Regions from separate parts of the Sphaerotilus microaerophilus genome, predicted to be linked through region 1. Evidence: predicted binding sites of a transcription regulator. Region 1 holds the regulator's gene; each other region holds the start of a gene.
The links. The regulator sigma-54, encoded in region 1, starts transcription at its own class of promoters, with help from an activator protein. The targets are predictions, from matches to a motif close to TGGCANGNAANCTGCTTT.
Positions count from the first base shown of each region.

Region 2: the regulator sigma-54 is predicted to act here: its motif matches at 1,324-1,341, upstream of NGK70_RS25920 (TorF family putative porin).
Region 3: the regulator sigma-54 is predicted to act here: its motif matches at 5,775-5,792, upstream of ureA (urease subunit gamma).
Region 4: the regulator sigma-54 is predicted to act here: its motif matches at 1,855-1,872, upstream of NGK70_RS09540 (ammonium transporter).

Region 1 is NZ_AP025730.1:325,995-333,239, forward strand. Features, by position in the region: gene hpaE (5-carboxymethyl-2-hydroxymuconate semialdehyde dehydrogenase) at 1-275, opposite strand, end outside; gene NGK70_RS01490 (fumarylacetoacetate hydrolase family protein) at 289-1,068, opposite strand; gene NGK70_RS01495 (fumarylacetoacetate hydrolase family protein) at 1,065-1,823, opposite strand; gene hpaR (homoprotocatechuate degradation operon regulator HpaR) at 1,874-2,416, shown strand; gene NGK70_RS01505 (hypothetical protein) at 2,477-2,791, opposite strand; gene NGK70_RS01510 (RNA polymerase factor sigma-54) at 2,950-4,578, opposite strand; gene lptB (LPS export ABC transporter ATP-binding protein) at 4,633-5,391, opposite strand; gene lptA (lipopolysaccharide transport periplasmic protein LptA) at 5,445-6,026, opposite strand; gene NGK70_RS01525 (thiol:disulfide interchange protein DsbA/DsbL) at 6,141-6,815, opposite strand; gene NGK70_RS01530 (SPOR domain-containing protein) at 6,902-7,245, opposite strand, start outside.
Region 2 is NZ_AP025730.1:5,956,920-5,964,164, reverse strand. Features, by position in the region: gene NGK70_RS25925 (YifB family Mg chelatase-like AAA ATPase) at 1-1,140, opposite strand, end outside; gene NGK70_RS25920 (TorF family putative porin) at 1,390-2,127, shown strand; gene NGK70_RS25915 (P-II family nitrogen regulator) at 2,164-2,502, shown strand; gene NGK70_RS25910 (ammonium transporter) at 2,537-4,066, shown strand; gene gshA (glutamate--cysteine ligase) at 4,245-5,540, shown strand; gene rplN (50S ribosomal protein L14) at 5,796-6,164, shown strand; gene rplX (50S ribosomal protein L24) at 6,185-6,502, shown strand; gene rplE (50S ribosomal protein L5) at 6,517-7,068, shown strand; gene rpsN (30S ribosomal protein S14) at 7,077-7,245, shown strand, end outside.
Region 3 is NZ_AP025730.1:4,787,548-4,794,792, reverse strand. Features, by position in the region: gene NGK70_RS20465 (cytochrome C oxidase subunit IV family protein) at 1-2, shown strand, start outside; gene NGK70_RS20460 (urease accessory protein UreD) at 24-860, opposite strand; gene ureG (urease accessory protein UreG) at 873-1,538, opposite strand; gene NGK70_RS20450 (GNAT family N-acetyltransferase) at 1,549-2,004, opposite strand; gene NGK70_RS20445 (urease accessory protein UreF) at 2,026-2,751, opposite strand; gene ureE (urease accessory protein UreE) at 2,758-3,288, opposite strand; gene ureC (urease subunit alpha) at 3,294-5,021, opposite strand; gene NGK70_RS20430 (urease subunit beta) at 5,023-5,358, opposite strand; gene ureA (urease subunit gamma) at 5,393-5,695, opposite strand; gene NGK70_RS20420 (hybrid sensor histidine kinase/response regulator) at 5,845-7,245, shown strand, end outside.
Region 4 is NZ_AP025730.1:2,169,420-2,176,664, reverse strand. Features, by position in the region: gene NGK70_RS09545 (SapC family protein) at 1-470, shown strand, start outside; gene NGK70_RS09540 (ammonium transporter) at 562-1,767, opposite strand; gene NGK70_RS09535 (IS110 family RNA-guided transposase) at 2,491-3,717, opposite strand; gene NGK70_RS09530 (DEAD/DEAH box helicase) at 4,250-5,803, shown strand; gene NGK70_RS09525 (GNAT family N-acetyltransferase) at 5,769-6,461, opposite strand; gene NGK70_RS09520 (MBL fold metallo-hydrolase RNA specificity domain-containing protein) at 6,813-7,245, shown strand, end outside.

The DNA of each region.
Region 1 (7,245 bases):
ATCACCTGGCCGGTGTCCTTCGTCTCGGTCTGCGCCAGCTCGGGCACATGCTTCGTGATCAGCTCGCCGAGCTTGCGCATCAAGGCCGCGCGCTCGGTGGCAGGCCGCGCGGCCCAGGCCGGGAAGGCGGCCTTGGCGGCGGCCACGGCGGCGTTCACCTCGGCCTCGCCGCCGCGGGCGACCTCGGCCAGCAGCTCCTGCGTGGCGGGGTTGACGGTCTCGAAATAGTCGGAGCTGCTGACGGCCCGGCCGTCGATCAGGTGGTCGATGCGCATGGGGGTGTCCTGGTTATCTGCCAAAGAGTTCGTCGCCGACGATCGTGTTCACCAGCCGGCCGATGCCGTCGATCTCGGTGATCACCTCGTCGCCTTCGTTGACGTTCACGACGCCTTCCGGCGTACCGGTGAGGATCACGTCGCCGGCCTGCAGGGTCATGAAGGCGCTGAGGTACTCGATCAGCGCCGGGATGTGATTGACCATGTTGGCGGTCGTGCCCTGCTGCGTGACTTGGCCGTTCACGAGCGTGTGCAGGCCCAGCGCGTGCGGGTCGGCCACCTCCTCGGCGGGCACGAACCAGGGGCCCAGCACCGTGCCGCCGTCGCGGTTCTTGACGCGCAGGTTGGGGCGGTACCAGTTCTCGAGGTAGTCGCGGATCGCGTAGTCGTTGCAGACGGTGTAGCCGGCCACGTGGGCCATCGCGTCGGCGCGGGCCACCCGGTGCGCCGTGCGGCCGATCACCACCGCCAGCTCGCACTCGTAGTGCATGAAGGCCACGCCGCGCGGGCGGCGGGTCTGGCCGCGGTGGCCGATCACCGCACCGGGCGTCTTCAGGAAGACCAGCGGCTCGTCCTTGGACGTGACGGTGAGCTCCTTGCTCAGCTCCTTGAGGTGGTCGGCGTAGTTCAGCCCCAGCGCGATCACCGTGCCGACCTCGAAGGGCGGCAGCCAGACGACCTGGTCCTCCGCGACGACGCGGCCATCGGCCAGGCGCAGGCCCTTGCTGGAGCCGAGGTCCTGCTCGAAGGCGGTGTGGATGGCGCCGGCATAGGCAACGCGGGCGGTCTTCATGCGGCGCTCCCGGTGGATGGGTCATCGTGGACGAGGCGGTTCGTGAGCCGGCCCACGCCGTCGATCTCGATGCTCACCGTCTGCCCGGGCAGGGCCCGCGGCGCCCCCTGCGAGATGCCCAGCAGCAGCACGTCGCCGGGGTTCAGCGTCATGAACTCGCTGACGTCGGCGATCAGCTGCGCCACGCCGCGCAGGCGCTCGGCAGTGTCGGTGGCCTGCGCCAGCGCGCCATCGATCCACACCCGCACCGCCAGGGCGTCGGGGTCGGCCACCGCGGCGGCGGGCACCACCTCGGCGCCCAGCGGGCAGGAGCGGTCGCGCAGCTTGAAGCGGGCACCGGGGCGGTAGTGCGGCGTGTCACCGGGGATCGGCGCGCTTAGGTCGTTGGCCACCAGGTAGCCGGCCACGTGGGCCAGCGCGTCGGCCGCAGACACGCGGCAGGCCACCCGGCCGATGACGATGCCCAGCGTCGCGCCCACGTCGAGGCCGTCGGCGCCGGCGGGCACCTCGTCACCGTCCAGGGCCAGGGTGTTGCGCGACTGCACCGCCAACACCGGCGCTCCCGGCAGCGCCTTGTAGGGCGCGCGCCGGGCAGCCTCGGCCAGCGCGGCGAGCTGCGGGCGGTGGTTGATCTGTGCCGCCACGACCACGCCGCTGAGCCGCCAGGGGGCGACGTCCATCCGGACGCGGGCGGCGCCGTCCGTCGGCGGGAACGCGGTCGAAGCGGGGGGTGAAGTCGGCTGGGTGGGGCTCATCGGCAATTCACTAACCTCTTAGTGATTCCATTATTCACTAAGATGTGAGCATGTCAACCGCTGGCCAACCCTTATCGCCCGGCGCGGATCCCGCTCCGTCGCCCGCCGCAGCCGCCGATCCGGCCGGTCCGGCCGAGTTGCGCCGCGCCGGCTTCACCCATCGCAACCTGCCGCTGCTGCTGCTGCATGCACGCGAGAGCGTGATCGGGCACTTCCGCCCGGTCCTGAACGCGCACGGCATCACCGAGCAGCAGTGGCGCATCGTGCGCGCGCTGCTGGAGCGCGGGCCGCTGGAGCCGCGCCAGATCGGCGAGGTCTGCCGCATCTCCAGCCCCAGCCTGGCGGGGGTGCTGGCGCGCATGGACGACCTGGGGCTGGTCACGCGCGAGCGCCTGGCGCATGACCAGCGCCGTGTGCGGGTGAGCCTGACCGAACGCGCCCGCGTGCTGGCCGCCACGCTGGCGCCGCAGATCGAGGCGGTCTACGAGGCGATCGAGACGCACATCGGGCGCGATTTCATCGAACGTTTCTACACCACGCTCGACGAGCTGATCGGCCTGCTCGGCGAACTGCCGCCCGTGGACGCCGACTGATCGGCGCAGCCGGCCCGCCGCCGGTCTGCCGGCACAGGTCAAGAGCAGGTCAAACGCGGGTCAGAAGCCCGCTGGCGGGGCTGGCGTGCGACCGATGGGCAGCTCGCCCGCGGTGGGGACGCGCCACTCGGGCGCCGATCGGGCCTGCCCGGCCTGCCGCTGGACACGCGCCTCGGCATCGGTTGCGTGCACGAAATCGTTCCCCAGTTGCACCAGCTCGGTGCTGCCGCAGGAGCGGCACAGGCTCAGCACCGCCCGGGCGTACTCGGGCGGGCCGAGCAGCAGCCCCACGTCGACGGCCTCGCCGAGCTCGTGCAGCAGCAGGTCGTGGATGCGCTGGGCGATGCGCAGGCGGTTCTGGGCAGAAGGTTCCATGGCTTGTTGTGCTCCCGAAAGCCATGGTTCCATGCAGGTGGCGTGCCGCGCCATTGAGGCAAACACGCAAATTTGAAGCAATCCGTATCCGGGCGATGCCTGCGTCGGGCGCGGTGTGGCATCTGCACGGGCCGGCGGCTGCCGACCCGTCGAGAGGTTCAGATCGCCTTGCGCAGGTTCGCGGGCGCGATCTTGAGCGCCTCGCGGTACTTGGCCACCGTGCGCCGCGCCACCTGGATGCCCTGTTCCTCCAGCATCTGGCTGAGCTGGCTGTCCGACAGCGGCTTCTTGGCGTCCTCGGCGCTGACGAACTGCTTGATCAGCGCACGCACCGCCGTGGAGCTGGCGTTGCCACCGGCCTCGGTGTTCAGCGAGGAGCCGAAGAAGTACTTCAGCTCGAAGGTGCCGAAGGGCGTGTTCATGTACTTGGCCGTCGTCACCCGCGAGATGGTGGACTCGTGCAGGCCCAGCTCGTCGGCGATCTCGCGCAGCACCAGCGGCTTCATCGCGATCTCGCCGTGGGTGAAGAAGCCCTTCTGCCGTTCGACGATGGCCTGCGAGACGCGCTGGATGGTGTCGAAGCGCTGCAGGATGTTCTTGACGAACCAGCGCGCCTCCTGAAGCCGGGCCGACAGGTTGGCGCCACCCTCGTCGCCGGTGCGCTGGCTGCGGTGCTGGCGCAGCACCTGGGCGTAGAGGTCATTGATGCGCAGCTTGGGCATCACGTCCGGGTTGAGCACCACCTTCCAGCCGCGGCCGGACTTCTGCACGATCACGTCGGGCACGACGATGTTGGCCTCGGCGCGGGTGAAGCGCCGCCCCGGCTTGGGCTCCAGCGCAACGATCAGCGCCTGCGCCTCGCGCACGGTGTCTTCACTGGCGCCGGTGATGGCCATCAGGCGCTTGAGGTCCCGCTTGGCCAGCGCTTCGAGCTGGCCGCGACAGATCGCCAGGGCGGCGTCGCGCGCCTCGGAATCGGGCAGGTCACGCAGCTGCAGCTGCAGGCACTCGCAGAGGTCGCGTGCGCCCACACCCGCCGGCTCCAGGTTCTGCAGCCAGCCCAGCGCGCAGCGCAGGCGGTCGAGCAGGTCCTCGCGCAGCGTCAGGGCTGCCTCGGCCGCCGCCTGGGGATCGGCCGCAGGGTCGGCCGGGTTGCCCAGCTCCAGGATCAGCGCCAGACGCTCGGCCACTTCTTCGAGCGCGTCGGCCAGGTAGCCGTCCTCGTTGAGCGAGTCGATCAGCGTCTCGACCAGCAGCATGTCCTCGGGCGCCAGGCGCATGCCCAGCAGCTGTTCGCGCAGGTGGTCGGGCAGGCTGGGGGCCACGGTGTTGCGCTCGGTCCAGTCGCTGTCCTCGTCGTCGGGGGCGGCATTGCGGCTGGCGGGGGCTTCGGCCCGGCCGTCGAAGTCCTCGCGCTCGGTGCCGTTCTCCCAGTCTTCACGGTCGCCACCGTTGAAGTCCAGCGGCTCCATGCCCGGGGCATCGCCGTCGGCCGGGCTGGCGGCCTCGCTGCCGAGCGTGTCGCTGCCGCCGTCCCAGGGCGTGTCGGCGGCTCCTTCGGCCGGCGCGGACGGCGCCGCCACCTCGGCCGGCGTCGCCCCTGCGGCGCTGCTGTCGCCCGTGGCGCTGCCGTCGTCGTCGACCTCCAGGAAGGGGTTCTGTTCGAGCATCTGCTCGACTTCCTGGTGCAGCTCCAGCGTGGAGAGCTGCAGCAGCCGGATCGACTGCTGCAGTTGCGGGGTCAGCGCCAGGTGCTGTGACAGGCGGACCTGCAGGGAGGGTTTCACGAAGGGGTCCTCGTCTTCACGGATTCAGTGGGGTCTGGGAACAGCGCTGCACGTTCACATGCGGAAGTGCTCGCCCAGGTAGACCTTGCGCACATCGGGGTTGTCGACGATGTCGGTGGGCGTGCCCTCGGCCAGCACGCGGCCCTCGCTGATGATGTAGGCGCGGTCGCAGATGCCCAGCGTCTCGCGCACGTTGTGGTCGGTGATCAGCACGCCGATGCCGCGCGCCTTCAGGAAGCCGATGATGCGCTGAATCTCGATCACCGCGATCGGGTCGACGCCGGCAAAGGGCTCGTCGAGCAGGATGAAGCGCGGCTGGGTGGCCAGCGCCCGGGCGATCTCGACGCGGCGGCGCTCGCCGCCCGACAGCGCCGGCGCCGGGCTGTTGCGCAGCCGCTCGATCGACAGGTCGGCCAGCAGGGCATCGAGCAGCTGCTCGATGCGCGCGGCGGGGTAGGGCCGGCCACGCTCGTCGAGCTGGAGCTCCAGCACGGCGCGGATGTTCTCCTCCACCGTCAGGCGGCGGAAGATCGACGCCTCCTGCGGCAGGTAGGACAGGCCCATGCGGGCACGCTGGTGGATCGGCAGGCGCTCCACCGGCAGGCCGTCGATGCGGATCTGCCCGGCATCGGCACGCACCAGCCCGACCAGCATGTAGAAGCTCGTGGTCTTGCCCGCGCCGTTGGGCCCGAGCAGGCCGACCACCTCGCCGCTGTGCACCGCCAGGTGCACGTCCTTGACCACCAGCCGCGCGCCGTAGCGCTTCTGCAGGCCCTCGGCCTCCAGTCGGGTGGCCCCGCTGGGCGCGCTGATGGCGCCGGCCCCGGCAGGCAATGCGGCTGCACCGGCCGCCGGCAGTGCCGCCGTCAACGGCCGCCCTCGCTTGCACGCGGCGTCACGGTGCCGCGCACGCGGCCGCTACCGCCTGTGCCTCCGCCCTGCACCTCGAAGACATCGCGGGCGTTGTCGTAGACGATGAGCTCGCCATTCACCTGGTCGGCCAGTACGCCGGCGCGCAGCAGGCGGACCTGGGCGCGCTGCAGCAGGCGCACCACCTGCGCACCGGCGTCGTACTCGACGCGCTGCGCCTGGCCCTCGATCCACTCGTCCACGCCGTCGCGCTTCTGGCGGAACTGCACCAGCGGCGCCGCGGCCGAACCCTCGGCGACGGCCACCTGGCCCTGCGGCGTCTCGCGCAACTCGACCTGGGCAGCCTTGATCTGCATCGTGCCCTGGTTGACCTCGACGCCACCGCTGAGCAGCTGCACCCGGCGCTTGCCGTCGATGCGCACCTGGCCGGCGTCGAACTGCAGCGGCTGGGTACGGTCACCGCGCTCGGCCTGGGCCGCCGCCGTGACCAGCAGCAGCGCCAGAACCGCATACCGCAGACCGCCGTCGTGGCGGCTCGTGCGGCGGAAATCACCCAGAGGCGTGTGATGGGTCGGCAAGGCGGACTCTTTGGGGCATGGATTTTGCTTTTGATTCTAGCTCCGCGACACCCGAAAAGGATAGGGTGTCGCGTCCATCCGCCAGAGACTTCATCGCCTCTGTCCGAGCCGCCGTCAGCCCTTGCGCACCCGCGCGATGAGCTGGTCGGTGAGGGCCAGCGCACGGGCCTGGCTCTCGGTCTCGGGCACATTGTCGCCACCGGCCAGCGAGGGCGAGGTGTAGAAGCGGCCATGGATGCCCAGGGCGGGCACGCCGTCGATCTTGTAGCGCTCGACCAGTTGCTTGGCCTGCACGACCTTGGTCTGCACACCAAAGGAGCCATAGAGCTCCAGGAACTTGGCGCGGTCGACACCGTGCTTGGCGACGAGGTCCGCGGCGACCTCCGCACCGCCGACGCGCCCACGCAGCGCCTGCACCTCCGCAAAAACCTTGCGCTGCAGCGCCTCCACCTGGCCCAGCGCCTCCAGCGAGAAGTACATGCGCTGCAGCACTTCGGCACTGGCGAGGAAGTTCACCGGCACGCGGCGGAAGGCCACGTCGGCGGGCAGCTTCTTGACCCAGGCTTCCAGCACCGGCTCGAAGGCGCTGCAGTGCGGGCAGCCGTAGGAGAAGAACTCCAGCACCTCGACCTTGCCGGCAGGCGCGGACACCGACACCGGCTGCGCCAGACGCACGTAGTGCTTGCCCTCCTGGAAGCTGGCCTGCGCCCGGGCCGCCCCGCTCAGGGTGCCCACACTGCCCAGCAGGGCGACCGCGCCGGCCTGCCCGATGAAATCACGTCGATCCATGTCTGTCCTTTGATCCTTGACTTGGCTGAAGCTTGGCTGAATGCCGCCGGCATGTGACTCAAAGCCGACCGGCAGGTTCAACGGTTTCAGCGATTCACGCGCACCAGCGTCGCTTCCGAATAGCCCACGTCCACGGCCTGCGTCTTCACGCGATCCGCATCTTCGCGCACGTCGTAGGGGCCCAGGCGGACGCGGTACATGATGCGCCCGGACTGCTCCCGCTCGGTGACGCGCGCCATCAGGCCACTGAGGGCCAGCTTGGCACGCAGCTGCTCGGCCTCCTCGGCCCGCGTGAAGGCGGCCACTTGCACGAAGTACACCAACGGTTCGGCCCCCGGCTTGGCCGACACGCCCGAGGCGCCGCTGGCCGGAGGGACCGGGCGCGGGGCCGAAGCCGCCGGCGCGACGACGGGCGGCGGCGCCAGCACAG
Region 2 (7,245 bases), 400 kb from region 1:
CGGCCCGGAGAGGCGGGCCTGGTAGCGCGTGACCGCATCCGGGCTGCAGCGGCAGGCGCGCAGCGGCGAGCCCTGGTGGCCGCAGGGGCAGGGGTTCATCGCCGCGACCAGCTGGCAGCGGGCCGGGAACTCGGCCTGGCGGGCCGCGCGCGAGATGCGGATGCGGCCGCTGTCGAGCGGCTCACGCATCGCTTCCAGCGCGGCGCGGGGGTACTCGGGCAGCTCATCGAGGAAGAGCACACCGTGGTGGGCCAACGAGATCTCGCCCGGCCGGGGCGGCGAACCCCCACCCACCAGTGCCACCGCCGAGGCGGTGTGGTGGGGCGCGCGCAGGACGCGCCGTGCCCAGCCGCGCGGGTCGAACTGCCCGGCCAGGCTGAGGATCGCGGCGGATTCGAGCGCCTCCTCCTCGCGCAGCGGCGGCAGCAGCCCGACCAGGCGCTGCGCCAGCATCGACTTGCCGGTACCGGGTGGGCCGACGAACAGGACGCTGTGGTTGCCGGTGGCCGCGATCTCCAGCGCCCGCTTGGCCTGGGTCTGCCCCTTGACGTCACGCAAGTCCGGCCAGGGCGGGGGGGCATCCGGGGCGGCAGGTTGCGGCGTGGCCAGCGCCTGGGCGGTCTCGGCGGGCTGCAGCGCCTGCACCACATCAAGCAGGTGGTCGGCCAGGCGCAGCTGCAGGCCGGGCACGCGCGCGGCTTCCATTGCGCTGGTGCGTGGCAGCACCAGGGTGCGCGTGCTGCCAGCACGTTGCAGGGCCACGGCCATCGCGAGGGCGCCGCGCACGTCGCGCAGGTCACCGGCCAGCGACAGCTCGCCGGCGAACTCCAGCCCCTCCAGATCGCCCTGGATCTGGCCGCTGGCCGCGAGGATGCCCACCGCGATCGGCAGGTCGAAGCGTGCGCCTTCCTTCGGCAGGTCGGCCGGTGCCAGGTTGACGGTGATGCGCTTGTTGTGCGGGAAATCCAGTCCGCTGCTCTGCAGGGCGGAGCGCACCCGCTCGCGCGCCTCCTTGACCTCGGTGTCGGCCAGCCCGACCAGCGTGAAGCTGGGCAGGCCGTTGGCGAGATGCACTTCGACGGTGACGTCGGGTGCTTGCAGCCCGAGCAGGGCGCGGCTGTGGACCAGGGCGAGTGACATGGTGTAGGAGGTGGCGGGCGGGGCCCCATTTTGAGAACCAGATCACGCCGCGGCTCTCCCTCCAAAGGGTGGTGCACCCGGATGGTGCGGCGTGGGGCGGCGTTCTTGGTGCGTGCCCGTGCCGGGTCGGCGCGGGCTGCGCCAAGGGGGGGCGCGCCACGCCTTGTTACGCACGGACGTGCTTGGCATGGAAGCTGCAGTGTCTGCTTCGGTACCGCCCTCTTCGACCTCAATACCTGGAGTTTCCGCATGAACCACGTCGCCAAGTTTTCCGCCCTGGCCGCTCTCGCTGTTGCCGGCATGGCGCCTCTGGTCGCCCGCGCCGATGACGGGCTGTCCTTCAACGCGGGCGCCGTGTCCGACTACCGCTACCGTGGCATCTCCCAGACCCACCTGAAGCCGGCGCTGCAGGCGGGGGCCGACTACACCAAGGGTCCGTTCTACGTGGGCACCTGGGCCTCCACGATCAAGTGGATCAAGGATGCCGGCGGTGACGCCAACGTCGAGCTGGATGTCTACGGTGGCTACAAGGGCGAGATCGTCAAGGACCTGGGCTACGACGTGGGCGTGCTGACCTACGTCTACCCGAAGAACAAGCTGGCAACGAGCGCCAACACCACCGAGGTCTACGGCGCGGTGTCGTTCGGTCCGGCCACGCTGAAGTACTCGCACAGCCTGACGAACCTGTTCGGCTTCGTGGACAGCAAGAACTCTGGCTACCTGGACCTGAGCGCCAGCTTCGAGGTCGGGCCGGTGTTGGTGGCGCCGCACCTTGGTTACCAGAAGGTGGCCAAGAACGGTGACTACTCCTACACCGACTACTCGCTGACCGTCAGCAAGGAAGTCGTCAAGGGCCTGACGCTGAGTGGCGCATTGGTCGGCGCCGACACCAAGAAGATCGCTGGCACGCCGGCCTACTATTACGCCCCGAAGGACAAGGATCTCGGCAAGGCCGGCCTGGTCGTCGGCGCCAAGTACGCCTTCTGAGCGCCCAGCACCCAGCATCCGCATCGGAGTTCCACCATGAAAATGGTCACCGCCATCATCAAGCCCTTCAAGCTCGACGAGGTGCGCGAAGCCCTCGGCAACATCGGCGTGCAGGGCATCACCGTCACCGAGGTCAAGGGCTTCGGCCGCCAGAAGGGCCACACCGAGCTGTACCGCGGCGCCGAGTACGTGGTCGACTTCCTGCCCAAGGTGAAGATCGAAGCCGCCGTCGATGACGCGGTGGTCGATCGCGTCATCGAGGCCATCGAAGCTGCCGCGCGCACCGGAAAGATCGGCGACGGGAAGATCTTCGTCTGCCCGATCGAGCAGGTGCTGCGCATCCGAACCGGCGAGACCGGCAAGGACGCCCTCTGAGCCCGGCAACCCCTCCGCAAGAGAGACAACCATGTTGAAGAAATTCCTCGCCAGTCTGGCGCTGGGTGTGGCGCTCCTCGGCTTGGCCGGGGTGTCGCATGCCCAGGCCGCTTCCGATGCCGCCGCGACGGTGTCGGCCCCGACCGCAGCGGCCTCCGCCACAGCGGCTGCTGCTGCACCTGCACCTGCGGAGGCGGCTTCGACCGCCGCTCCGGCTGCCGCCGCCGCATCGGCCCCCGTGCCGAACAAGGGTGACATCGCCTGGATGCTGGTGTCCACCCTGCTGGTCATCCTGATGGCCATTCCGGGCCTGGCCCTGTTCTACGGCGGCCTGGTGCGCAGCAAGAACATGCTGTCGGTGCTGATGCAGGTCTTCGTCACCTTCTCGCTGATCACGGTGCTGTGGGTCGTGTACGGCTACAGCCTGGCGTTCACCGAGGGCAATGCCTTCATTGGCGGCTTCGACCGGCTCTTCCTGAAGGGCGTGTTCGACCCGGCGGCAGGCACCTTCGCGATGGCGGCCACCTTCTCGAAGGGCGTGGTCATCCCGGAAATCGTGTTCGTCGCCTTCCAGGCCACCTTCGCGGCCATCACCTGCGGCCTGATCGTGGGCGCCTTCGCCGAGCGCATCAAGTTCGGTGCGGTGCTGCTGTTCATGACGCTGTGGTTCACCTTCAGCTACCTGCCGATCGCCCACATGGTGTGGTACTGGATGGGCCCGGACGCGTACACCGGCAAGGACGTCGTCGACGCGATGAACGGCAAGGCCGGCCTGATCTGGCAGTGGGGCGCGCTGGACTTCGCCGGCGGCACCGTGGTGCACATCAACGCCGCCGTGGCGGGCCTGGTGGGTGCCTACATGCTGGGCAAGCGGGTGGGCTACGGCCGTGAAGCCTTCACGCCGCACTCGCTGACGCTGACCATGGTCGGTGCCTCGCTGCTGTGGGTGGGCTGGTTCGGCTTCAACGCGGGTTCCGCGCTGGAAGCGGGCAACAGTGCCGCGCTGGCTTTCATGAACACCTTCGGTGCGACCGCTGCGGCCGTGCTGGCCTGGTGTGCGGGTGAAGCGCTGCTGAAGGGCAAGGCCTCGATGCTGGGTGCAGCCTCGGGTGCGGTGGCTGGCCTGGTGGCGATCACGCCGGCTGCGGGCAACGTCGGCATCGTCGGGGGCCTGGTGATCGGCTTCGTCGCCGGTTTCGCCTGCCTGTGGGGTGTGAGCGGCCTCAAGCGCCTGCTGGGTGCTGATGACTCGCTGGACGTGTTCGGTGTGCACGGCGTGGGCGGCATCGTCGGTGCCCTGCTGACCGGCGTGTTCAACAGCCGGGCGCTGGGCGGCCCGGGCCTGGTGACCGACTGGGTTTCGGCCACCGTGGGCAGCAACGGCGTGTTCGACCAGTTCCTGATCCAGGCCAAGGCGGTGGGCGTTACCGTGGTGTGGTCGGCGGTGGTCGCTGCGGTCTCGTTCAAGGTCGTCGACCTCGTGATCGGCCTGCGGGTCACCGAGGAAGAAGAGCGCGAGGGCCTGGACATCTCCTCGCACGGCGAAACGGCCTACCACGGCTGATCGACCGATTTCGGTTCCGTTTCCCCCGAAAGGGCCGCCTCGTGCGGCCCTTTTCTCATGCGGCCTTGCGTCCGTGAGGGCCTCCCCCATCTGAATCACTCCGCGCGTGGGTCGCCCTTTGGCACACTCACGGCATCGCTTCATCCACTGGCGCGCCTTGGTCGGCGCCCGAGACAGCATGGTCCCCCACCTCGTCACCGCACTGAATGGCCCGATCAATGAACTGGAGGCGCGCATCATCGACTCCATGCCGGCCATCGAGCGCTGGTTCCGGCTGGAGTGGATGGAGCACACGCCGCCCTTCTACACGTCGGTGGACATCCGCAACGCCGGCTTCAAGCTGGCGCCGGTGGACACCAACCTGTTCCCGGGTGGCTGGAACAACCTGACGCCGGCGATGCTGCCGCTGGCCGTGCAGGCGGCGATGGCTGCGATCGAGAAGATCTGCCCCGAGGCCAAGAACCTGCTCCTCATCCCCGAGAAGCACACGCGCAACACCTTCTACCTGAGCAACGTCGCGCGCCTGCGCCAGATCTTCAGTCTGGCGGGGCTGAACGTCCGCCTGGGGTCGCTCGATCCGGAGGTCAAGGCGCCCACCACCTTCGAGCTGCCCGACGGTGATTCGATCACCGTGGAGCCGTTGCTGCGCAGCAAGCGCCGTCTCGGGCTGAAGGACTTCGACCCCTGCACGGTGCTGCTCAACAACGATCTGTCCGCCGGCATCCCGGATGTGCTGCGCGGGCTGCACGAGCAGTACCTGCTGCCCCCGCTGCATGCCGGCTGGGCGGTGCGGCGCAAGAGCAACCACTTCCAGTCCTATGAGGAGGTGGCCAAGAAGTTCGCCAAGCTGCTCGGCATGGATGCCTGGCTGATCAACCCCCTGTTCAGCCGCTGCGGCGAAGTCGACTTCGCCCAGGAGCAGGGCCTGGAGTGCGTGCGTGCCAATGTGGATGCGCTGCTGGGCAAGGTGCGCCGCAAGTACAAGGAGTACGGCATCAACGAGAAGCCGTTCGTGATCGTCAAGGCGGACAACGGCACCTACGGCATGGGCATCATGACGGTGCGCGACGCAAAGGAACTCGATGAAGTCAGCCGCCGCACGCGCAACAAGATGAGCGTGGTCAAGGATGGCCAGGAGGTCTCCCAGGTGATCATCCAGGAGGGGGTGCCCACCTTTGAGCGGATGAACGACGCCGTGGCCGAGCCGGTGGTCTACATGATGGATCGCTACGTCGTGGGCGGCTTCTATCGGGTGCATGCCGAGCGCGGGGTCGACGAGAACCTGAACGCGCCGGGCTCGCACTTCGCGCCGCTGGCCTTTGCCGAGAGCCCGCAGCTGCCTCGCCCGGGCGTCAAGCCGGGGGCGAGTGCGCCCAATCGCTTCTATATGTATGGCGTGGTGGCGCGCCTGGCGATGCTGGCGGCGAGCTACGAGCTGGAGGCCACGGATCCGGATGCCGAGGTCTACGACTGAACACGCAGGAGGCTCTGCGGCCCTTCAGCGACTCGCCCACGAAGGCTGTTGACAGCGGATGATGTGGCCTGCATAATCGAAGGCTCTTCTGGCTTGCGCGCGTGCCTAGCCGTACGTGGTGCAACCCAGTTTCGCCCCCAAGCGCAGTCTGTTGATGACCTCCGGGTTGTCTTGCGGACTGCGACACGGGCCCAAGACTGACCGTGTACGTAGGCCGAGCCAGGTCGATTGCGCGGGATAAGTTGGGAACAAGACATGATCCAAATGCAATCGCGACTTGATGTCGCGGACAACACCGGTGCCAAGTCCGTCATGTGCATCAAGGTGCTTGGCGGTTCCAAGCGCCGTTATGCCGGTATCGGTGACGTGATCAAGGTCAGCATCAAGGAAGCTGCGCCGCGTGGTCGCGTCAAAAAAGGCGAGGTCTACAGTGCCGTGGTCGTGCGCACCGCCAAGGGTGTGCGCCGCCAGGACGGGTCCCTCGTGAAGTTCGATGGCAATGCAGCGGTGTTGCTGAACAACAAGCTGGAGCCGATCGGCACCCGCATCTTCGGCCCGGTGACCCGCGAACTGCGGACCGAGCGCTTCATGAAGATCGTGTCGCTCGCGCCCGAAGTGCTCTGAGCCACCGCGAGGAACAGGCCATGAACAAGATTCGCAAGGGCGACGAAGTCATCGTGTTGACCGGTCGCGACAAGGGCAAGCGCGGTAGCGTGTCGCTGCGTGTGGATGACGATCATCTGGTCGTCGATGGCGTCAATGTCGCCAAGAAGCATGTGCGGCCGAATCCGCTCAAGGGTACGACCGGTGGCATCGTCGACAAGACCATGCCGATCCACCAATCCAATGTGGCGATCTACAACCCCGCAACCGGCAAGGCCGATCGCGTGGGGATCAAGCTGCTGGCTGACGGCAAGAAAGTGCGCGTCTTCAAGTCCAGCGGCGAAGAGATCAAGGCCTGAGGTAGGGGTTGCAAATGGCTCAACAACAAGCTCGCCTGCAGGCGTTCTATCGCGACAAGGTCGTTCCGGATCTGGTGGCCAAGTTTGGCTACAAGTCGGTCATGGAAGTGCCGCGTTTCGAGAAGATCACCTTGAACATGGGTGTGTCCGAGGCTGTGTCCGACAAGAAGGTCATGGAGCACGCGGTGGGTGATCTGACCAAGATCGCCGGCCAGAAGCCCGTGGTCACGAAGTCGCGCAAGCCGATCGCCGGTTTCAAGATCCGCGAAAACGTGCCCATCGGCTGCATGGTCACGCTGCGCGGCGTGCGCATGTTCGAATTCCTGGATCGCTTCGTGACGATCGCCCTGCCTCGTGTGCGTGACTTCCGCGGTATCTCGGGTCGCTCCTTCGACGGCCGTGGCAACTACAACATCGGCGTCAAGGAACAGATCATCTTCCCGGAAATCGAGTACGACAAGGTGGATGCGCTGCGTGGTCTGAATATCAGCATCACGACGTCGGCCCGGAGTGACGACGAGTGCAAGGCGCTGCTGTCGGCCTTCCGCTTCCCGTTCAAGAACTGAGGTCTGACGTGGCAAAACTCTCTCTCATGCAGCGCGAAGAAAAGCGCGAGAAGCTGGTTGCAAAGTACGCGAAGAAGTACGCCGAACTGAAGGCCATCATCGCGGACCAGGGCAAGTCGGAAGACGAGCGCTATTTCGCCCGCCTCGCGCTGCAGAAGCTGCCGCGCAATGCCAACC
Region 3 (7,245 bases), 1.6 Mb from region 1:
GAACGGGCCTGTCGGGTTCGTTCTCAGGTGCGCCAGACGCGCGGCTCGGCGGCCGGCAGGTCCCAGGCGGCCGAGCGCCAGGCAGCGCGCACCGCACGCAGCAGGTGGAACAGCGGCTCGGTGCGCCCGGCCAGGGCGCGCAGCACGATCAGGCGCGGCTGGGCGCGGGTGACCCCGGCGAATGTCCCTTCAAAGGCGCCGCCGGGCTCGATCAGCGCGCGTGCGCCCTCGATGGCCTGGGTGACGCGCGCTTCGGCCGGGTCGCTGCCCCAGGCCAGCCAGGCGGTGGCGAGGGTGCGCTGGCCGGCCAGGCCCAGGGGCGAATCGAGCAACAACCGGTCGCTGGCGTCGATGCGGGCCTGCTCCAGCCAGAGGCCGTCGATGGCGATGCGCTGGTCGAAGTGGCCGGTCGCAAACGGCGCGTCGGCGGCCGGCAGGCCCAGCGCGAGCAGGTCCCAGCCGATCATCGCGGCGCCGCTCGCCAGGGTCACCTGCAAGTCGTTGACGGCGCGCGCACCGTCGTAGGCCAGCGTCTCCAGCGGCAGCCACTCCAGTCGGGCGCCTTCGCCCAGGTGCAGGCGCACCTGCTGGGTGGCCTCGTCGCCCTGGCTGCGGTACCAGCGGGTGGCGCCGGGCGTGGTCAGCAGCGCGTGGCTGCCGGCGCCCAGGCGGGCCTCCACCTCCAGTCGGTCGCCGCCCACCAGCCCTGCGGGTGGGTGCACCAGCACGTGGTGGCAGATGGCCTCGCCCTCCGGGTACAGCGCCTTGAGCACCCGCAGCGGGCCGGTATGCGCCGAACGGGCGCGGGTGCACTCTGCGTCGCAGGTGTAATCCAGCCGCAGTGCGGCGTGCCAGCCCATGCGCCCGGGGCCTCAGACGGGTGCGGTGAGCAGGCCGCGCGCCTCGATGAAGCGCACCACCTCGGCCAGGCCTGCGCGCGTCTTCAGGTTGGTCATCACGTAGGGGCGGCGCCCGGTGTGGTCCGGCCGCATGCGGCGCGTGTCGGCCTCCATCACCGCCAGATCGGCGCCCACGTGGGGCGCGAGGTCGGTCTTGTTGATCACGAAGAGGTCGCTCTTCGTGATGCCCGGCCCGCCCTTGCGCGGGATCTTCTCGCCCGCGGCCACGTCGATCACGTAGATCGTCAGGTCACTCAGCTCGGGGCTGAAGGTGGCGGCCAGGTTGTCGCCGCCGGACTCGATGAAGACGATGTCCGCGTCCGGGAACTTCTCCAGCATGCGGTCCACCGCCTCCAGGTTGATCGAGGCGTCCTCGCGGATCGCGGTGTGCGGGCAGCCGCCGGTCTCCACGCCCATGATCCGCTCGGGCGCCAGCGCGCCGGCCACGGTGAGCAGGCGCTGATCCTCCTTGGTGTAGATGTCGTTGGTGACCACGACCAGGTCCCAGCGCTCGCGCATGGTCTTGCAGAGCATCTCGACCAGGGTGGTCTTGCCGGAACCGACGGGGCCGCCCACGCCCACGCGCAGCGGCGGGAGCGTCTTGGTGCGGTGGGGGATGGCGTGCAGGGCGGAGGTCATGCGCAGGGCTTCAGAGGGTGCGGGTCATGAAGACGCTGAAGGGGTCTTCTGCGTAGTCGGCAAAGGGGCCGCACTCGGCAAAGCCGAAGCGGGCGTAGAGGCGGCGCGCCGGGTCGAAACCGGGCACGCTGCCGGTTTCCAGGCTCAGCCGGTCCAGGCCACGCTGGCGCGCTGCGTCGAGGATGTGCGCCAGCAGCGCCGCGCCCACGCCGCGGCGCAGGTGGGGGCGGGCGGTGCGCATGGACTTGAGCTCGCCGTGGTGGGCATCGAGCTGCTTGAGCGCGCCGCAGCCGAGCAGCGCGTTGCCCTCCCAGGCGGTCCAGAAGGTGATGTCCGGTGCGCGCAGGCGGTCGAGGTCGAGCGCGTGCACGCTCTCCGGCGGCGACAGCTCGAACATGCCAGCGAGGTGCTCGCCCAGCAGGGCCTGCACGGCGGGGTGGCTCAGGTCATCGAGGCGGATGTCCATGCGGCGCTCCTGCGGGCGGGTTCAGGACCGGAACAGGCGCGAGTACTGCGCCTCGTGCCGCGCGGCCAGGATGGCCAGCACCGGCGCGAAGTTCTGGCGCCTTGCGGGATCGTTCAGCAAGGCCTGTTCCACCCAGCCGGGCAGGGCGTCGGCGAGCTGGCCGAGCAGCCGCTGGCCGGCGCTCTGGCCCAGCGGGACGGTTTTCACCGCGGCCTGCACCATGTTCTCGGCCCAGCCGAAGCCGAAGGCGATCAGCGCCTCACGCAGGGGGGCGCCGCTGCGTGCGGCCGCCAGGGCAAAAGCAATCGGCCAGGTGGGGGCGGGCTGCAGCGCGGCCAGCCGCTGCAGGTCGGCGTCGGCCTCACGCTGGCGCAGCCAGTCGGTCAGCGAGCGGCCCATCTGCAGCGTCTGCTGGCGCGCCTCGGCACCGTCGCGGGTGTGGACCACCCAGTCGTTGAGCGCCTCGATGCCCTCGCTGTCCGCTCCATCCGCTCCATCCGCACCGTCTGCGCCGCCCCGCCAGGCCCGCACAGCGGCGGCCAGCAGGGGCAGTTCGGCGCGCGCGAGCACCAGCGCCTGCTGGTCCAGCAGCCAGGCGGTGGCGCTGGCCTCGTCGTGGACACGGCCGCTGTCCACCGCCGCCTCCAGCCCCTCGGAGTAGCTGAAGCTGCCCACCGGCAACGCGGGCGAGGCCAGCCAGAGCAGGCGGATCAGCGAGGCGGCGCTCAGCGAGGTCGTTGGCGTCATCGGCGGTCAATGCCCGTGGGCGTGAGGAGGATGCGCGTGGCCATGTCCATGGTCATGGTCACGGCCGTGCGTGTGCCCATGCCCGCCACCGTAGGCGCCGCCCTCCGGCTCGAAGGCCTCGGCTGCTTCGCTGACAACCAGGTGCTGGCTGCGCAGCATCTCGGCCAGCACGTGGTCAGGCTCCAGTTTCAGGTGGTCGGGTTGCAGTTCCAGAGGCACGTGGCGGTTGCCCAGGTGGTAGGCGGCGCGCAGCAGGTCGAAGGGCGTGCCGTGCTCGACGCAGGCGCGCACCACCAGCACCGGCTGCGGGGCGGCGCGCACCAGAACCAACGAGCCATCCTCGGCCACCAGCACATCGCCGCCGCGCACCTGGCTGCCGCGCGGCAGGAACACGCCCAGGCGCCGGCCGCTGGAATCGATGGCCTCGAAGCGGCTCTTCTGCCGCAGGTCCCAGTCCAGCTCGACGCTGGGTGCGCGCTGCAGCAGCACCCGCGCGAGGCCGCGGCCCTGCGGGATCAGCTTGTGGACGGTGAGCATGCGGGTCAGAACAGGAAGTAGCGCTGCGCCATCGGCAGCACGCTGGCCGGCTCGCAGGTGAGCAGCTGGCCGTCGGCACGCACCTCGTAGGTCTGCGCGTCGATGTCCATCACCGGCGTGTAGGCGTTGTGGACCATGTCGGCCTTCCTGACGCTGCGGCAGCCGCGCACCGCCACGACGGGGCGCTGCAGGCCGAGCCGCTCGGGCAGGCCGGCGGCCTGCGCCGCCTGGCTGACGAACGTGAGCGAGCCGCGCGGCAGCGCCCGGCCGTAGCTGCCGAACATCGGCCGGTAGTGCACTGGTTGGGGCGTCGGGATGCTGGCGTTGGCGTCGCCCATCGCGGCGGCGGCGATGAAGCCGCCCTTCATCACCAGCGCCGGCTTGACGCCGAAGAAGGCCGGCTTCCAGAACACCAGGTCGGCCCACTTGCCCACCTCGATCGAGCCGACCTCGTGCGCGATGCCGTGCGACAGCGCCGGGTTGATCGCCAGCTTGGCGACGTAGCGCTTGACGCGCGCGTTGTCGTGGCGCGCGCCGTCACCCGGCAGGCCGCCGCGCTGCAGCTTCATCTTGTGCGCCGTCTGCCAGCAGCGGATCAGCACCTCGCCAACGCGGCCCATCGCCTGCGAGTCCGACGAAAACATGCTGATCGCGCCCAGGTCATGCAGGATGTCCTCGGCCGCGATGGTCTCGCGGCGGATGCGGCTCTCGGCAAAGGCCAGGTCCTCGGCGATGCCGGCGTCCAGGTGATGGCACACCATCAGCATGTCGAGGTGCTCGTCCAGCGTGTTGACGGTGTACGGGCGCGTCGGGTTGGTGGAGGAGGGCAGCACGTTGGCCTCGCCCACCACCTTCATGATGTCCGGCGCGTGGCCGCCGCCAGCGCCCTCGGTGTGGAAGCTGTGGATCGTGCGGCCCTTGAAGGCGGCGATGGTGTCCTCGACGAAGCCGCTCTCGTTGAGCGTGTCGCTGTGGATGGCCACCTGCACGTCGGTGGTCTCGGCCACGCTCAGGCAGCAGTCGATCGCCGCGGGCGTGGTGCCCCAGTCCTCGTGCAGCTTCAGGCCGATCGCGCCGGCCTCCACCTGCTGCTGCAGCGCCTCGGGCCGGCTGGCGTTGCCCTTGCCGAAGAAGCCCAGATTCATCGGGAAGGCCTCGGCCGCCTGCAGCATGCGCGCCAGGTTCTCCGGCCCCGGCGTGCAGGTGGTGGCGAAGGTGCCCGTGGCCGGGCCGGTGCCACCGCCGATCATCGTGGTGACGCCCGACATCAGCGCCTCCTCGATCTGCTGTGGGCAGATGAAGTGGATGTGTGTGTCGATGCCCCCGGCGGTGACGATCATCCCCTCGGCGGCGATGACCTCGGTGCCCGGGCCGATGACGATGTCCACGCCCGGCATCACGTCCGGGTTGCCGGCCTTGCCGATGGCGGCGATGCGCGAGCCGCGCAGGCCGATGTCGGCCTTGACGATGCCCCAGTGGTCGACGATCAGCGCGTTGGTGATGACGCAATCCACCGCGTCGCCCGCGCCCGGGCCGTTGGGCCGCTGGCCCTGGCCCATGCCGTCCCGGATGGTCTTGCCACCGCCGAACTTGACTTCTTCCCCATAGCCACCCGCGCGCAGCGTCAGGTCCTGCTCGACCTCGATGACCAGCGCCGTGTCCGCCAGGCGCACCCGGTCGCCGACGGTGGGGCCGAACATCTCCGCATACGCCCGCTTTCCGATTCTTGCCATGTCAGAGCTTTCCTTGAACGAGGCCGCGGAAGCCGTAGACCGCACGGTCCCCGGCGTAGTCGACCAGCTCGACAGTGCGCTGCTGGCCGGGCTCGAAGCGCACCGCAGTGCCGCTGGCGATGTTCAGGCGCATGCCCTGCGCGGCGGCGCGATCGAAGCGCAGCGCGCCGTTCGTTTCGGCGAAGTGGTAATGCGAGCCGACCTGGATCGGCCGGTCGCCGCTGTTCTCGACCACCAGGGCGAGCGTGCGGCGCCCGGGGTTGAGGGTGTGCTCGCCGTCGTCAACGAGCAGTTCGCCGGGCACCGCGCCGGCAGGCAGGGACTGGGTGAGAGACATGGGCTGGCCTTGTGTCGATGAGCCGCGCAGCGGCTCAGGCGATGGGTTGGTGCACGGTCACCAGCTTGGTGCCGTCGGGGAAGTTGGCCTCCACCTGGATCTCCGGGATCATCTCGGCCACGCCCTCCATCACGTCGGCGCGCGTCAGCACGTGCTGGCCCTCGCCCATCAGCTCGGCCACGCTGCGGCCGTCGCGGGCGCCCTCCATGATCGCGGCGCTGATCAGCGCCACCGCCTCGGGGTAGTTGAGCTTCAGCCCGCGGGCGCGCCGGCGTTCGGCCAGCAGCGCAGCGGTGAAGATCAGCAGCTTGTCCTTTTCTCGGGGAGTCAGTTCCATCTCGCTACGCTCGACGCATGTTGGTCAGCCCGAGCAGCCTGCGGCTGACCTCGGGGAGTGAGTTCCATGGGCCAGCGGGTGTGCAGGAACAGTGCCAGACCCTGCCGGACCTGGCCGGTTGGCGCGCATCGTGCGTGCGGCCCGGCGCGATGCACCAGGCACCCGAATCACGCACCATTCCGATCCATGACGCGGGCACCGCATCGGTGCGCCAGCGCGTCGTGAAGGTGCGCCGCGACTACAACCGCTGGGTGGCCAGCGAGACGATGGAGGACGACGCGCTGCGCTTCGCCGCGCGCGCGCACCGCCGCTGGAGCGCCTGGCGGGTGGCCAACACGGCGTTTGGGGCCTCCTCCTTCCTGGTGCTGGAGGCGGTGGGGGCGACGCTGCTGCTGCAGTTCGGCTTCGTCAACGCGGCCTGGGCCATCCTCGCCACCGGGCTGGTGATCGCCCTGGCCGGCCTGCCGATCAGCGTCTACGCGGCCCGCCACGGGCTGGACATGGACCTGCTGACGCGCGGTGCGGGCTTCGGCTACATCGGCTCGACCATCACCTCGCTGATCTACGCGAGCTTCACCTTCATCTTCTTCGCCCTCGAAGCCGCGGTGATGGCCTACGCGCTGGAGCTGGCCTTCGACATCCCGCCGGCCTGGGGCTACCTGGCGTGCGCGCTGGTGGTCATCCCGATGGTCACGCACGGCGTCACGGTGATCAGCCGGCTGCAGGTCTGGACCCAGCCGCTGTGGCTGGCCATGCTGCTGCTGCCCTACGTCGTGGTGTTCCAGAAGAACCCCGGGCTGCTGGGCGAGCTGGCCCAGTACGGCGGCCAGCCCGGGTTGACCCGGTTCGACTGGAAGGCCTTTGGCGCGGCGATGACGGTGGGCATCGCGCTGATCACGCAGATGGGCGAGCAGGCCGACTACCTGCGCTTCATGCCCGAGCCCGGGCCGGACCGGCGCAGCCGCTGGCGCTGGTGGCTGGGCACGCTGGTGGGCGGGCCGGGCTGGGTGATCCCCGGCGTGCTGAAGATGCTCGGCGGTGCGCTGCTGGCCTTCCTGGCGCTGGGGCTGATGGTGCCGCCCGAGCGGGCGGTGGACCCCAACCAGATGTACCTGGCCGCCTGGGAGCACGTCTTCCCGCGCTACGGCTGGGCGGTCGCCGCGACGGCGCTGTTCGTGGTGGTGTCGCAGCTCAAGATCAACGTCACCAACGCCTACGCCGGCTCGCTGGCCTGGAGCAACTTCTTCTCCCGCGTGGCGCACAGCCACCCCGGGCGGGTGGTGTGGGTGGTGTTCAACACCGGCATCGCGCTGGTGCTGATGGAGCTGGACGTCTTCCAGGCCATGGGCGGCGTGCTGGGGCTGTACTCCAACATCGCGATCGCCTGGATGATGGCGGTGGTGGCCGACCTGGTGATCAACAAGCCGCTGGGCCTGTCGCCGCCGGGCATCGAGTTCAAGCGCGCCCACCTGTACGACATCAACCCGGTGGGCGTGGGGGCGATGGGCATCGCCTCGGCGCTGTCGGTGGCCGCCTACCTGGGCCTGTTC
Region 4 (7,245 bases), 1.8 Mb from region 1:
GCCGCTGGGATGCGCGCTTCCTGCCCGCGTTCCTGCGCCGCTACCCCTTCGCCTACGTGCGCACCGACGGGGAGCGCTTCAGCCTCGCCGTCGACAGCGCCTGGCCCGGCTTCAACGACCGCGAGGGCCAGCCGCTGATGGACGGCCAGGGCGAGCCCAGCCCCTTCCTCACCGAGCTGCTGAAGTTCCTCGACGCCTTCGAGGACGAAGCGGCCCGCACCCGCCGCTTCGCCAGCCGCCTGGTCGAGCTCGACCTGCTGCGCGGCGGCGAGATCAACGGCAAGCTGGCTGACGGCACGCCCGTGCAGGCCCAGGGCTTCTTCATGGTCGACGAGGCCAAGCTGCGCGATCTGCCCGACGCCACCGTGCTGGACCTGCACCGCAGCGGCGCGCTGGGGCTGATCCATGCGCACCTGGTGTCGATGGGGCAGGTGGAGAGCCTGGCCGCGCGGTTGGCCCGCCGCAGTTGAGCCACCTTGGACACCTGCCGGGCATCCACCCCACAGGTGTTTCGGCAGCCCAGCGGGTGGTGGGCTCATCGGCCCGTTTGGGAGGGCCCCCTCACCAGCTCACTTCCCGGTCGGGCGTGGCGCCGATCTTGTGGATGGAGAGGTCGGCGCCCTCGTACTCCTCTTCCTGGCTCAGGCGCAGGCCAACGAAGGCCTTGATGCCGCCATAGACCAGGAAGCCCCCCGCCAGGGCCCAGCCGACGGCCAGCGCGGTGCCGATGAGCTGGCTGGCGAAGCTGACGCCGCCGAGGCCACCCAGCGCCTGCTGGCCGAAAATGCCGCAGGCGATGCCACCCCAGGCACCGCACAGGCCGTGCAGGGGCCAGACCCCGAGCACGTCGTCGATCTTCCAGCGGTTTTGCGTCAGGGTGAACAGGCTGACGAAGATCGCACCGGCTGCACCGCCGGTCACCAGGGCGCCCGCCGGGTGCATCAGGTCCGACCCCGCACAGACCGCCACCAGGCCGGCGAGCGGGCCGTTGTAGGCGAAGCCGGGGTCATTGCGGCCCATCAGCGCGGCCACCAGGGTGCCGCCGACCATGGCCATCAGCGAGTTGACGGCGACGAGGCCGGAGATCTTGTCCAGCGTCTGTGCGCTCATGACGTTGAAGCCGAACCAGCCCACCGCCAGGATCCAGGCACCCAGCGCGAGGAAGGGGATGCTGGACGGCGGGTGCGCGCTCATCAGGCCGTCCTTGCGGTAGCGGCCGGCGCGCGCGCCGAGCAGCAGGACGGCCGCCAGGGCGATCCAGCCGCCCACGGCGTGCACGACGACGCTGCCGGCAAAGTCATGGAACTCAGCGCCAAAGGCCGACTTCAGCCAGGCCTGCAGGCCGAAGCGCTGGTTCCACGCCACGCCCTCGGACAACGGGTAGACGAGACCAACGATCACCGCCGTGGCCAGCAGCTGCGGGCCGAAGCGGGCGCGCTCGGCAATGCCCCCGGAGACGATGGCGGGAATCGCCGCCGCGAAGGTCAGCAGGAAGAAGAACTTGACCAGCTCGTAGCCATTCTTGGCCGCCAGCGTCTCGGCGCCGGTGAAGAAGCTGGTGCCATAGGCCACCGCGTAGCCGACGAAGAAATAGGCGATGGTGGAGACGGCGAAGTCCACCAAGATCTTGACCAGGGCATTGACCTGGTTCTTCTTGCGCACCGTGCCGAGCTCGAGGAAGGCGAATCCGGCATGCATGGCCAACACCATGATGGCGCCAAGCAGGATGAACAGCGCATTGGCGCCGTGCTGGAAGGAGGAGTCCATGGGTGGAAGCAGCAGGCCTGGGAGGTTGTGGGGCGAAGCGGCGGATCAAGGCTGCGGAAACACCAGGTTCGGGCAGCGCGCACCGTGTTAGCAAACTTCATTCCACAAGTGGTGCACAAGCGCCCCACCAATGAGCAGGAGGCACCGACAGCGGGAAAAACCCTCGTTGAGCCTCATATCGGTGCGCGATCAACCTCCCGGATCGGTGCATCGGCGTGGCTCTGCACGGTTGAGGTGCAGTCCTGATTGTCAATGGCACCAATGTCAATGGGGTCAGGTCTTGTCTTTTGTCTAACTCCTGGAATCCAAACCACCTGCCTGCCCCCTCTGTGTGCTGTACACCGCCTGAGGCACAGAGATCCAGTATTCATCAGCAAAAAAATGCATAAATGGGGTCAGGTCTTGTCTTTTGTCATTCTTCGGAAGCAATGCATAAATGGGGTCAGGTCTTGTCTTTTGTCATTCTTCGGAAGCAATGCATAAATGGGGTCAGGTCTTGTCTTTTGTCATTCTTCGGAAGCAATAGCACCTGCCTGCCCCGCTGTTTGCTGGACACCGCCTGAGACGCAGCGACTTGGCGTTTGTTAGCAAAAAGCAAGACCTGACCCCATAAGATGACCCCATAAGACCATAGAGCCTTAATGTGGAAGACACCCAAGCGCGGACGTGTGGCTGCCTGACCTGAGGCTGGTCGGGGCCGCAAGGTCAGCAGGCAAGCGAGTCTCAGGTGGCGGTGGGGGTGGCGATGAAGCCGTGCTTGCGCAGCATTTTGAGCCAGCGCGGGGCGTTGCGCTGGACGTTCAGGGCCTCGTAGTCGACCTCCTTGTCTTGGTAGTGGGTGCCGTTGGCCAACATGGCGTAGACGGTACGCAGCATCTTGTGGGCCAGCGCCACGATGGACTTCTTGTGTCCCTTGCGAATGGCCAGCGCGTCGAACTTGGCCTTGAGCGCGCAGCGGGTACGCGCTGCAGCCTGGGCGAACTCGCACAGCAGCCTTCTGACCCAGGCGTTGCCCTTGCGGATGCGCCCGGTCTTGCGCTTGCCCGCGCTCTCGTTGTTGCCCGGGCAGATGCCCACCCAGCTGGCCAGCCGCTCGGCACTGCCGAAGACGTCCATGTCCGCGCCGATCTCCACCAGCAGCATCGCCGCGCCCTGGATGTCGATACCCGGCAAGGTCTGCAGCAGCTTGAGCTGCGGCTGCCAGGCGCGCAGTCCGTCCAGCAGGTATTGGTCCATGCGGGCGATGCGGGTCTCGATGTGCTCGATGTGCTGCATGATCTCCTGGGCCACGAAGCGGTGCGCGGCGCTGAACTGCTCGGTGCTCAGGGCCTCGAACAACTCGTCCCGGCTGGCCCGAAGGCGCCCCTTTTGATCCAGCACCTCGTACATGGCTTGGCCCGCAATGAGCGCCTTGACCATGGCGCGTGCACTGGCACCGTGGATGTCGCTGACCACCACGTTGATGCGCATGCCCGCATCTACCAGCACCTTGTGCAGCCGGTTCTTCTCGGCGCTGCACATGCCCACGAGCTTCTGCCGCTGACGCGCCACCAGACGAAGCTGGCGCAAGTCCACCGGTGGAATGAACGAGGCGCGCAACAGGCCCGCACGCGCCAGCGTGGCCAGCCACTGCGCATCGGCCATGTCGGTCTTGCGCCCGGGCACAGCTTTGACATGGCGCGCGTTGACCACCCACGCGATGATGCCCACCGCCTCCAGCGCCGCAAACGGGCTCTTCCAGTACACCCCCGTGCTCTCCATCACCACCACCTCGGGCCGAATCTCCAGCGACCATTGCGCCAAGGCACGGCGGTCGCGTCTGAAGGCTCCGAAGTCGCGCTTGGTGACCTCCACTCGGCCATCGTCATGCTCGACCACCGCACAGGCGGTGATCTTGGCCTGGTGTACGTCCAGCGCGATCACGCGTTTGTGCATCGGGGTCAGATCCATTGCCGGGCTCCTGCAGCTTGAACAACAATCACAAGCGTGCGGGCCCGCGCAGGTGCCGCCGACCAACGGCCTGCCGGGACAAAGCCTGGCGGCTCTCTTTAATGTGGGCTGTCGGGCGCCCGGGCTCCGCAAGGAACTCAGCAGCGCCCGCAGGCAATCCTGGGTACGAGTGGTCGGCAGCGGGTCAAGTTAGCGATCGCGGTCGAGTGCCATCAAAATATTGACCGACCTCTACCCGCTCAGGCCCGCACACCCTCAGTGTCTTCCATCATCCAGGGTGACCCGCCCGGGCCATGACAGTTAGATCAGGCGCCGAATCCGGCAATCTGCCGCCTGTGGAAGGGGTACCTCGGTCGCCACGACGGCATGGCGGGAGCGGGCCGCTACAATCCGCCCGCGCTGACCGCACCAGTCCGGGTGGCGCAGTCAATCCGACCCCCTTCGCTACCGCTTCAGCTGTTCCGACTGGCGCCCTCGCAATGAGTGGCTGCGAGCTGAAGACGTCCCGCACGCTGCGGGAAACACCCCATCCATGACTTTTGATGACCTGGGCCTGGCCCAGCCGATTCTTCGTGCCGTGCACGAGGAAGGCTACGAGATTCCCACGCCCATCCAGCAGCAGGCGATCCCCGCCGTGCTGGCCGGTGGCGACCTACTGGCCGGCGCACAGACCGGCACCGGCAAGACGGCCGGTTTCACCCTGCCGATGCTGCACCGCCTGAGTGCCACGCCGGCGCAGCGCGATGCGCGCGGCCGCCTGCCCATCCGGGCCCTGATCCTGACGCCCACCCGTGAGCTCGCCGCGCAGGTGGAAGAGAGCGTGCGCACCTACGGCAAGTACCTGAAGCTCGCCAGCATGGTGATGTTCGGCGGCGTGGGCATGGGCCCGCAGATCGACAAGCTGCGCCGCGGCGTGGACATCCTGGTGGCCACACCCGGCCGGTTGTTGGACCACCACCAGCAAGGCACGCTGGACCTGAGCCATGTGGAGGTGTTCGTGCTCGACGAGGCCGACCGCATGCTGGACATGGGCTTCATCCACGACATCAAGAAGGTGCTGGCCATCGTGCCGGCGAAGAAGCAGAGCCTGCTGTTCTCGGCCACCTTCAGCGACGAGATCAAGACCCTGGCCGACCGGCTGCTGAACAAGCCGCAGGTGATCGAGGTCGCGCGGCGCAACACCACCGCCGAGACGATCGCGCAGAAGGTGATCCCGGTGGGCCGCGAGCGCAAGAAGGAGCTGCTGGCGCACCTGATCCAGAGCCAGGACTGGCACCAGGTGCTGGTGTTCACGCGCATGAAGCACGGGGCCAACCGCCTGTGCGAGTACCTGAACAAGGCCGGCATCACCGCGATGGCGATCCACGGCAACAAGAGCCAGGGCGCGCGCACCAAGGCGCTGGCCGAGTTCAAGACCGGTGACCTGGCCGTGCTGGTGGCCACCGACATCGCGGCGCGCGGCATCGATATCGACCAGTTGCCGCACGTGATCAACTTCGAGCTGCCCAACGTGCCGGAGGACTACGTGCACCGAATCGGCCGCACCGGCCGGGCCGGCGCGCAGGGCGAGGCGCTGTCGCTGGTGTGCGTGGACGAGGAAGGCTTCCTGGCCGACATCGAGAAGCTGATCAAGCGCAGCATCCCGCGCGAGGTGGTGCGCGGCTACGAGCCGGACCCGAGCGAGAAGCCCGAGCCGATCCAGCTGGGCCGGCGCACGCTCAATGGTTCGCCCAGCCCGCGTGGCGGCCGGCGCGACGGCGGCGGCGGTGGCAGCCACCACCCGGGCGCAGGCCGTGGCGGCTCGGGGCCGGGCCGTTCGTCAGGGGGCCAGGGTCGCCCAGGTGGGCAGGGCCAGGGGGATCGCCCGCGCGCGGCAGCGCCGTCGGGCGCCCGTGCACCAGCAGGCCAGGCACCAACTGGACGCCCGGCCGGTTCGCCGGCCGGCGCCAAGCCGGGCTCTGCCGGGCGGCCGGCCCACGCTGCATCGGGCCACGGCGGCCGCGATTCGGCAGGGGGTCAGCAGCGCCCGGCACGTCCGGCCGGCGGTGCGCTCACGCGCCCGCCGACCCGCTCGCGACAGGGCTGAACAGGCGCCAGGGCTGGCCCGCTGCCGGGGAGGCATCGGGCCGCTGCCGCAGACTGCGGCCTAGCCAGGCGTCGAACAGCATGCGTGTCGCGGCACGCTCCAGCGCCGCCGGCGGCACGCGCGGGGCGTGCAGGCGGCGCAGATCCCACATCGGCCCCAGGCGGGCAGGCACCCTTCGGCTCACGCCCAGGTGCCCCACCGACACCGCGCCACCGGCCGCAGCCGGCCTGCGCGCCTCGATGAAGCCGTGATGGGCACAGAAGGCCCGCAGCACCGGGTCGTTGGCCGGGACATGGGCCTCCATCCGCGGAGCACCACAGGCGCAGGCCACCTCGTCGCAGTAGTTCAGCAGCGCCGTGCCCACGCCCTGGCCACGCGCAGCGTCATGGACCAGCAGGCACTCCAGCTGGCTGACCTGCCGAGCCGGCAGCACCGCCAGCCGCGCCAGGCCGACCAAGCCCTGGGAGGTGATGGCCACAACGAGGCTGTGGCGCTCATCGCGCAGCCAGCGCCCCAGCGTCGCCTCGTCCAACTCGGGCAGGTGGCGCTGCGCCAGCGACAGCATCCGGGACCAGTCCCGGATGCGCGCCGGCCGCAACCGCACGGGCTCTCCGGGAGCGGGAGGAAGGGTGTCACTGACTTCGGGCATCGGGACCATGGCGGAACTGTCTCCGGGGCGGCGTAGGCGTGTGAATTTGAGAAATTGATCACATTTTGTAGCTTGCTAGCATGACACGTCACCACATGTAACGCCAGCAAACGTTTACCCCAAACTGCACATGGCTTCGTTCTCAGTCGACGCCGTCTCCCTTGCGCAACGACAGGAACGACGGCCTCGCCTCGATCCACCCGGATTCGCTTTTGGCCCAGCGTCTGCGCTTTACGCCAAGTTGACCGAGGTCATGACCGACGGCCCGGCCCACGCCGATGCGGCGCGGCACTGGCATGCTTGAGCGTGACGGTTCGCACGTTCGTGCAGCGACGACCGGACCGGCAGAAAGGCATTGCGATGCAAATCGAGTTCCTCGGCGCGGCCGATTGCGTCACCGGTTCCCGACACCTGGTGCAGAGCAACGGCACGCGCGTGCTGCTGGATTGCGGCATGTTCCAGGGCTGGAAGGCGCTGCGCGAACGCAACTGGGCACCGCTGACGGTGCCCTCGCACGAGGTCGACGCGGTGATCCTCAGCCACGCGCACCTGGACCACAGCGGCTGGCTGCCGGCGCTGGTGCGGCAGGGTTTTCGCGGGCCGATCTGGTGCAGCCAGGCCACACACGATCTGGCGCAGGTGATCCTGCTGGACGCCGCCCACCTGCAGGAAGAGGACGCCCGGCGTGCCAACCGCGGCGGCTGGAGCCGCCACGCCCCGGCCCTGCCGCTGTACACCGTGCGCGATGCCCAGCGGGCGCTGGACCAGTTCAGGCCGGTGAGCACCGGCAAGG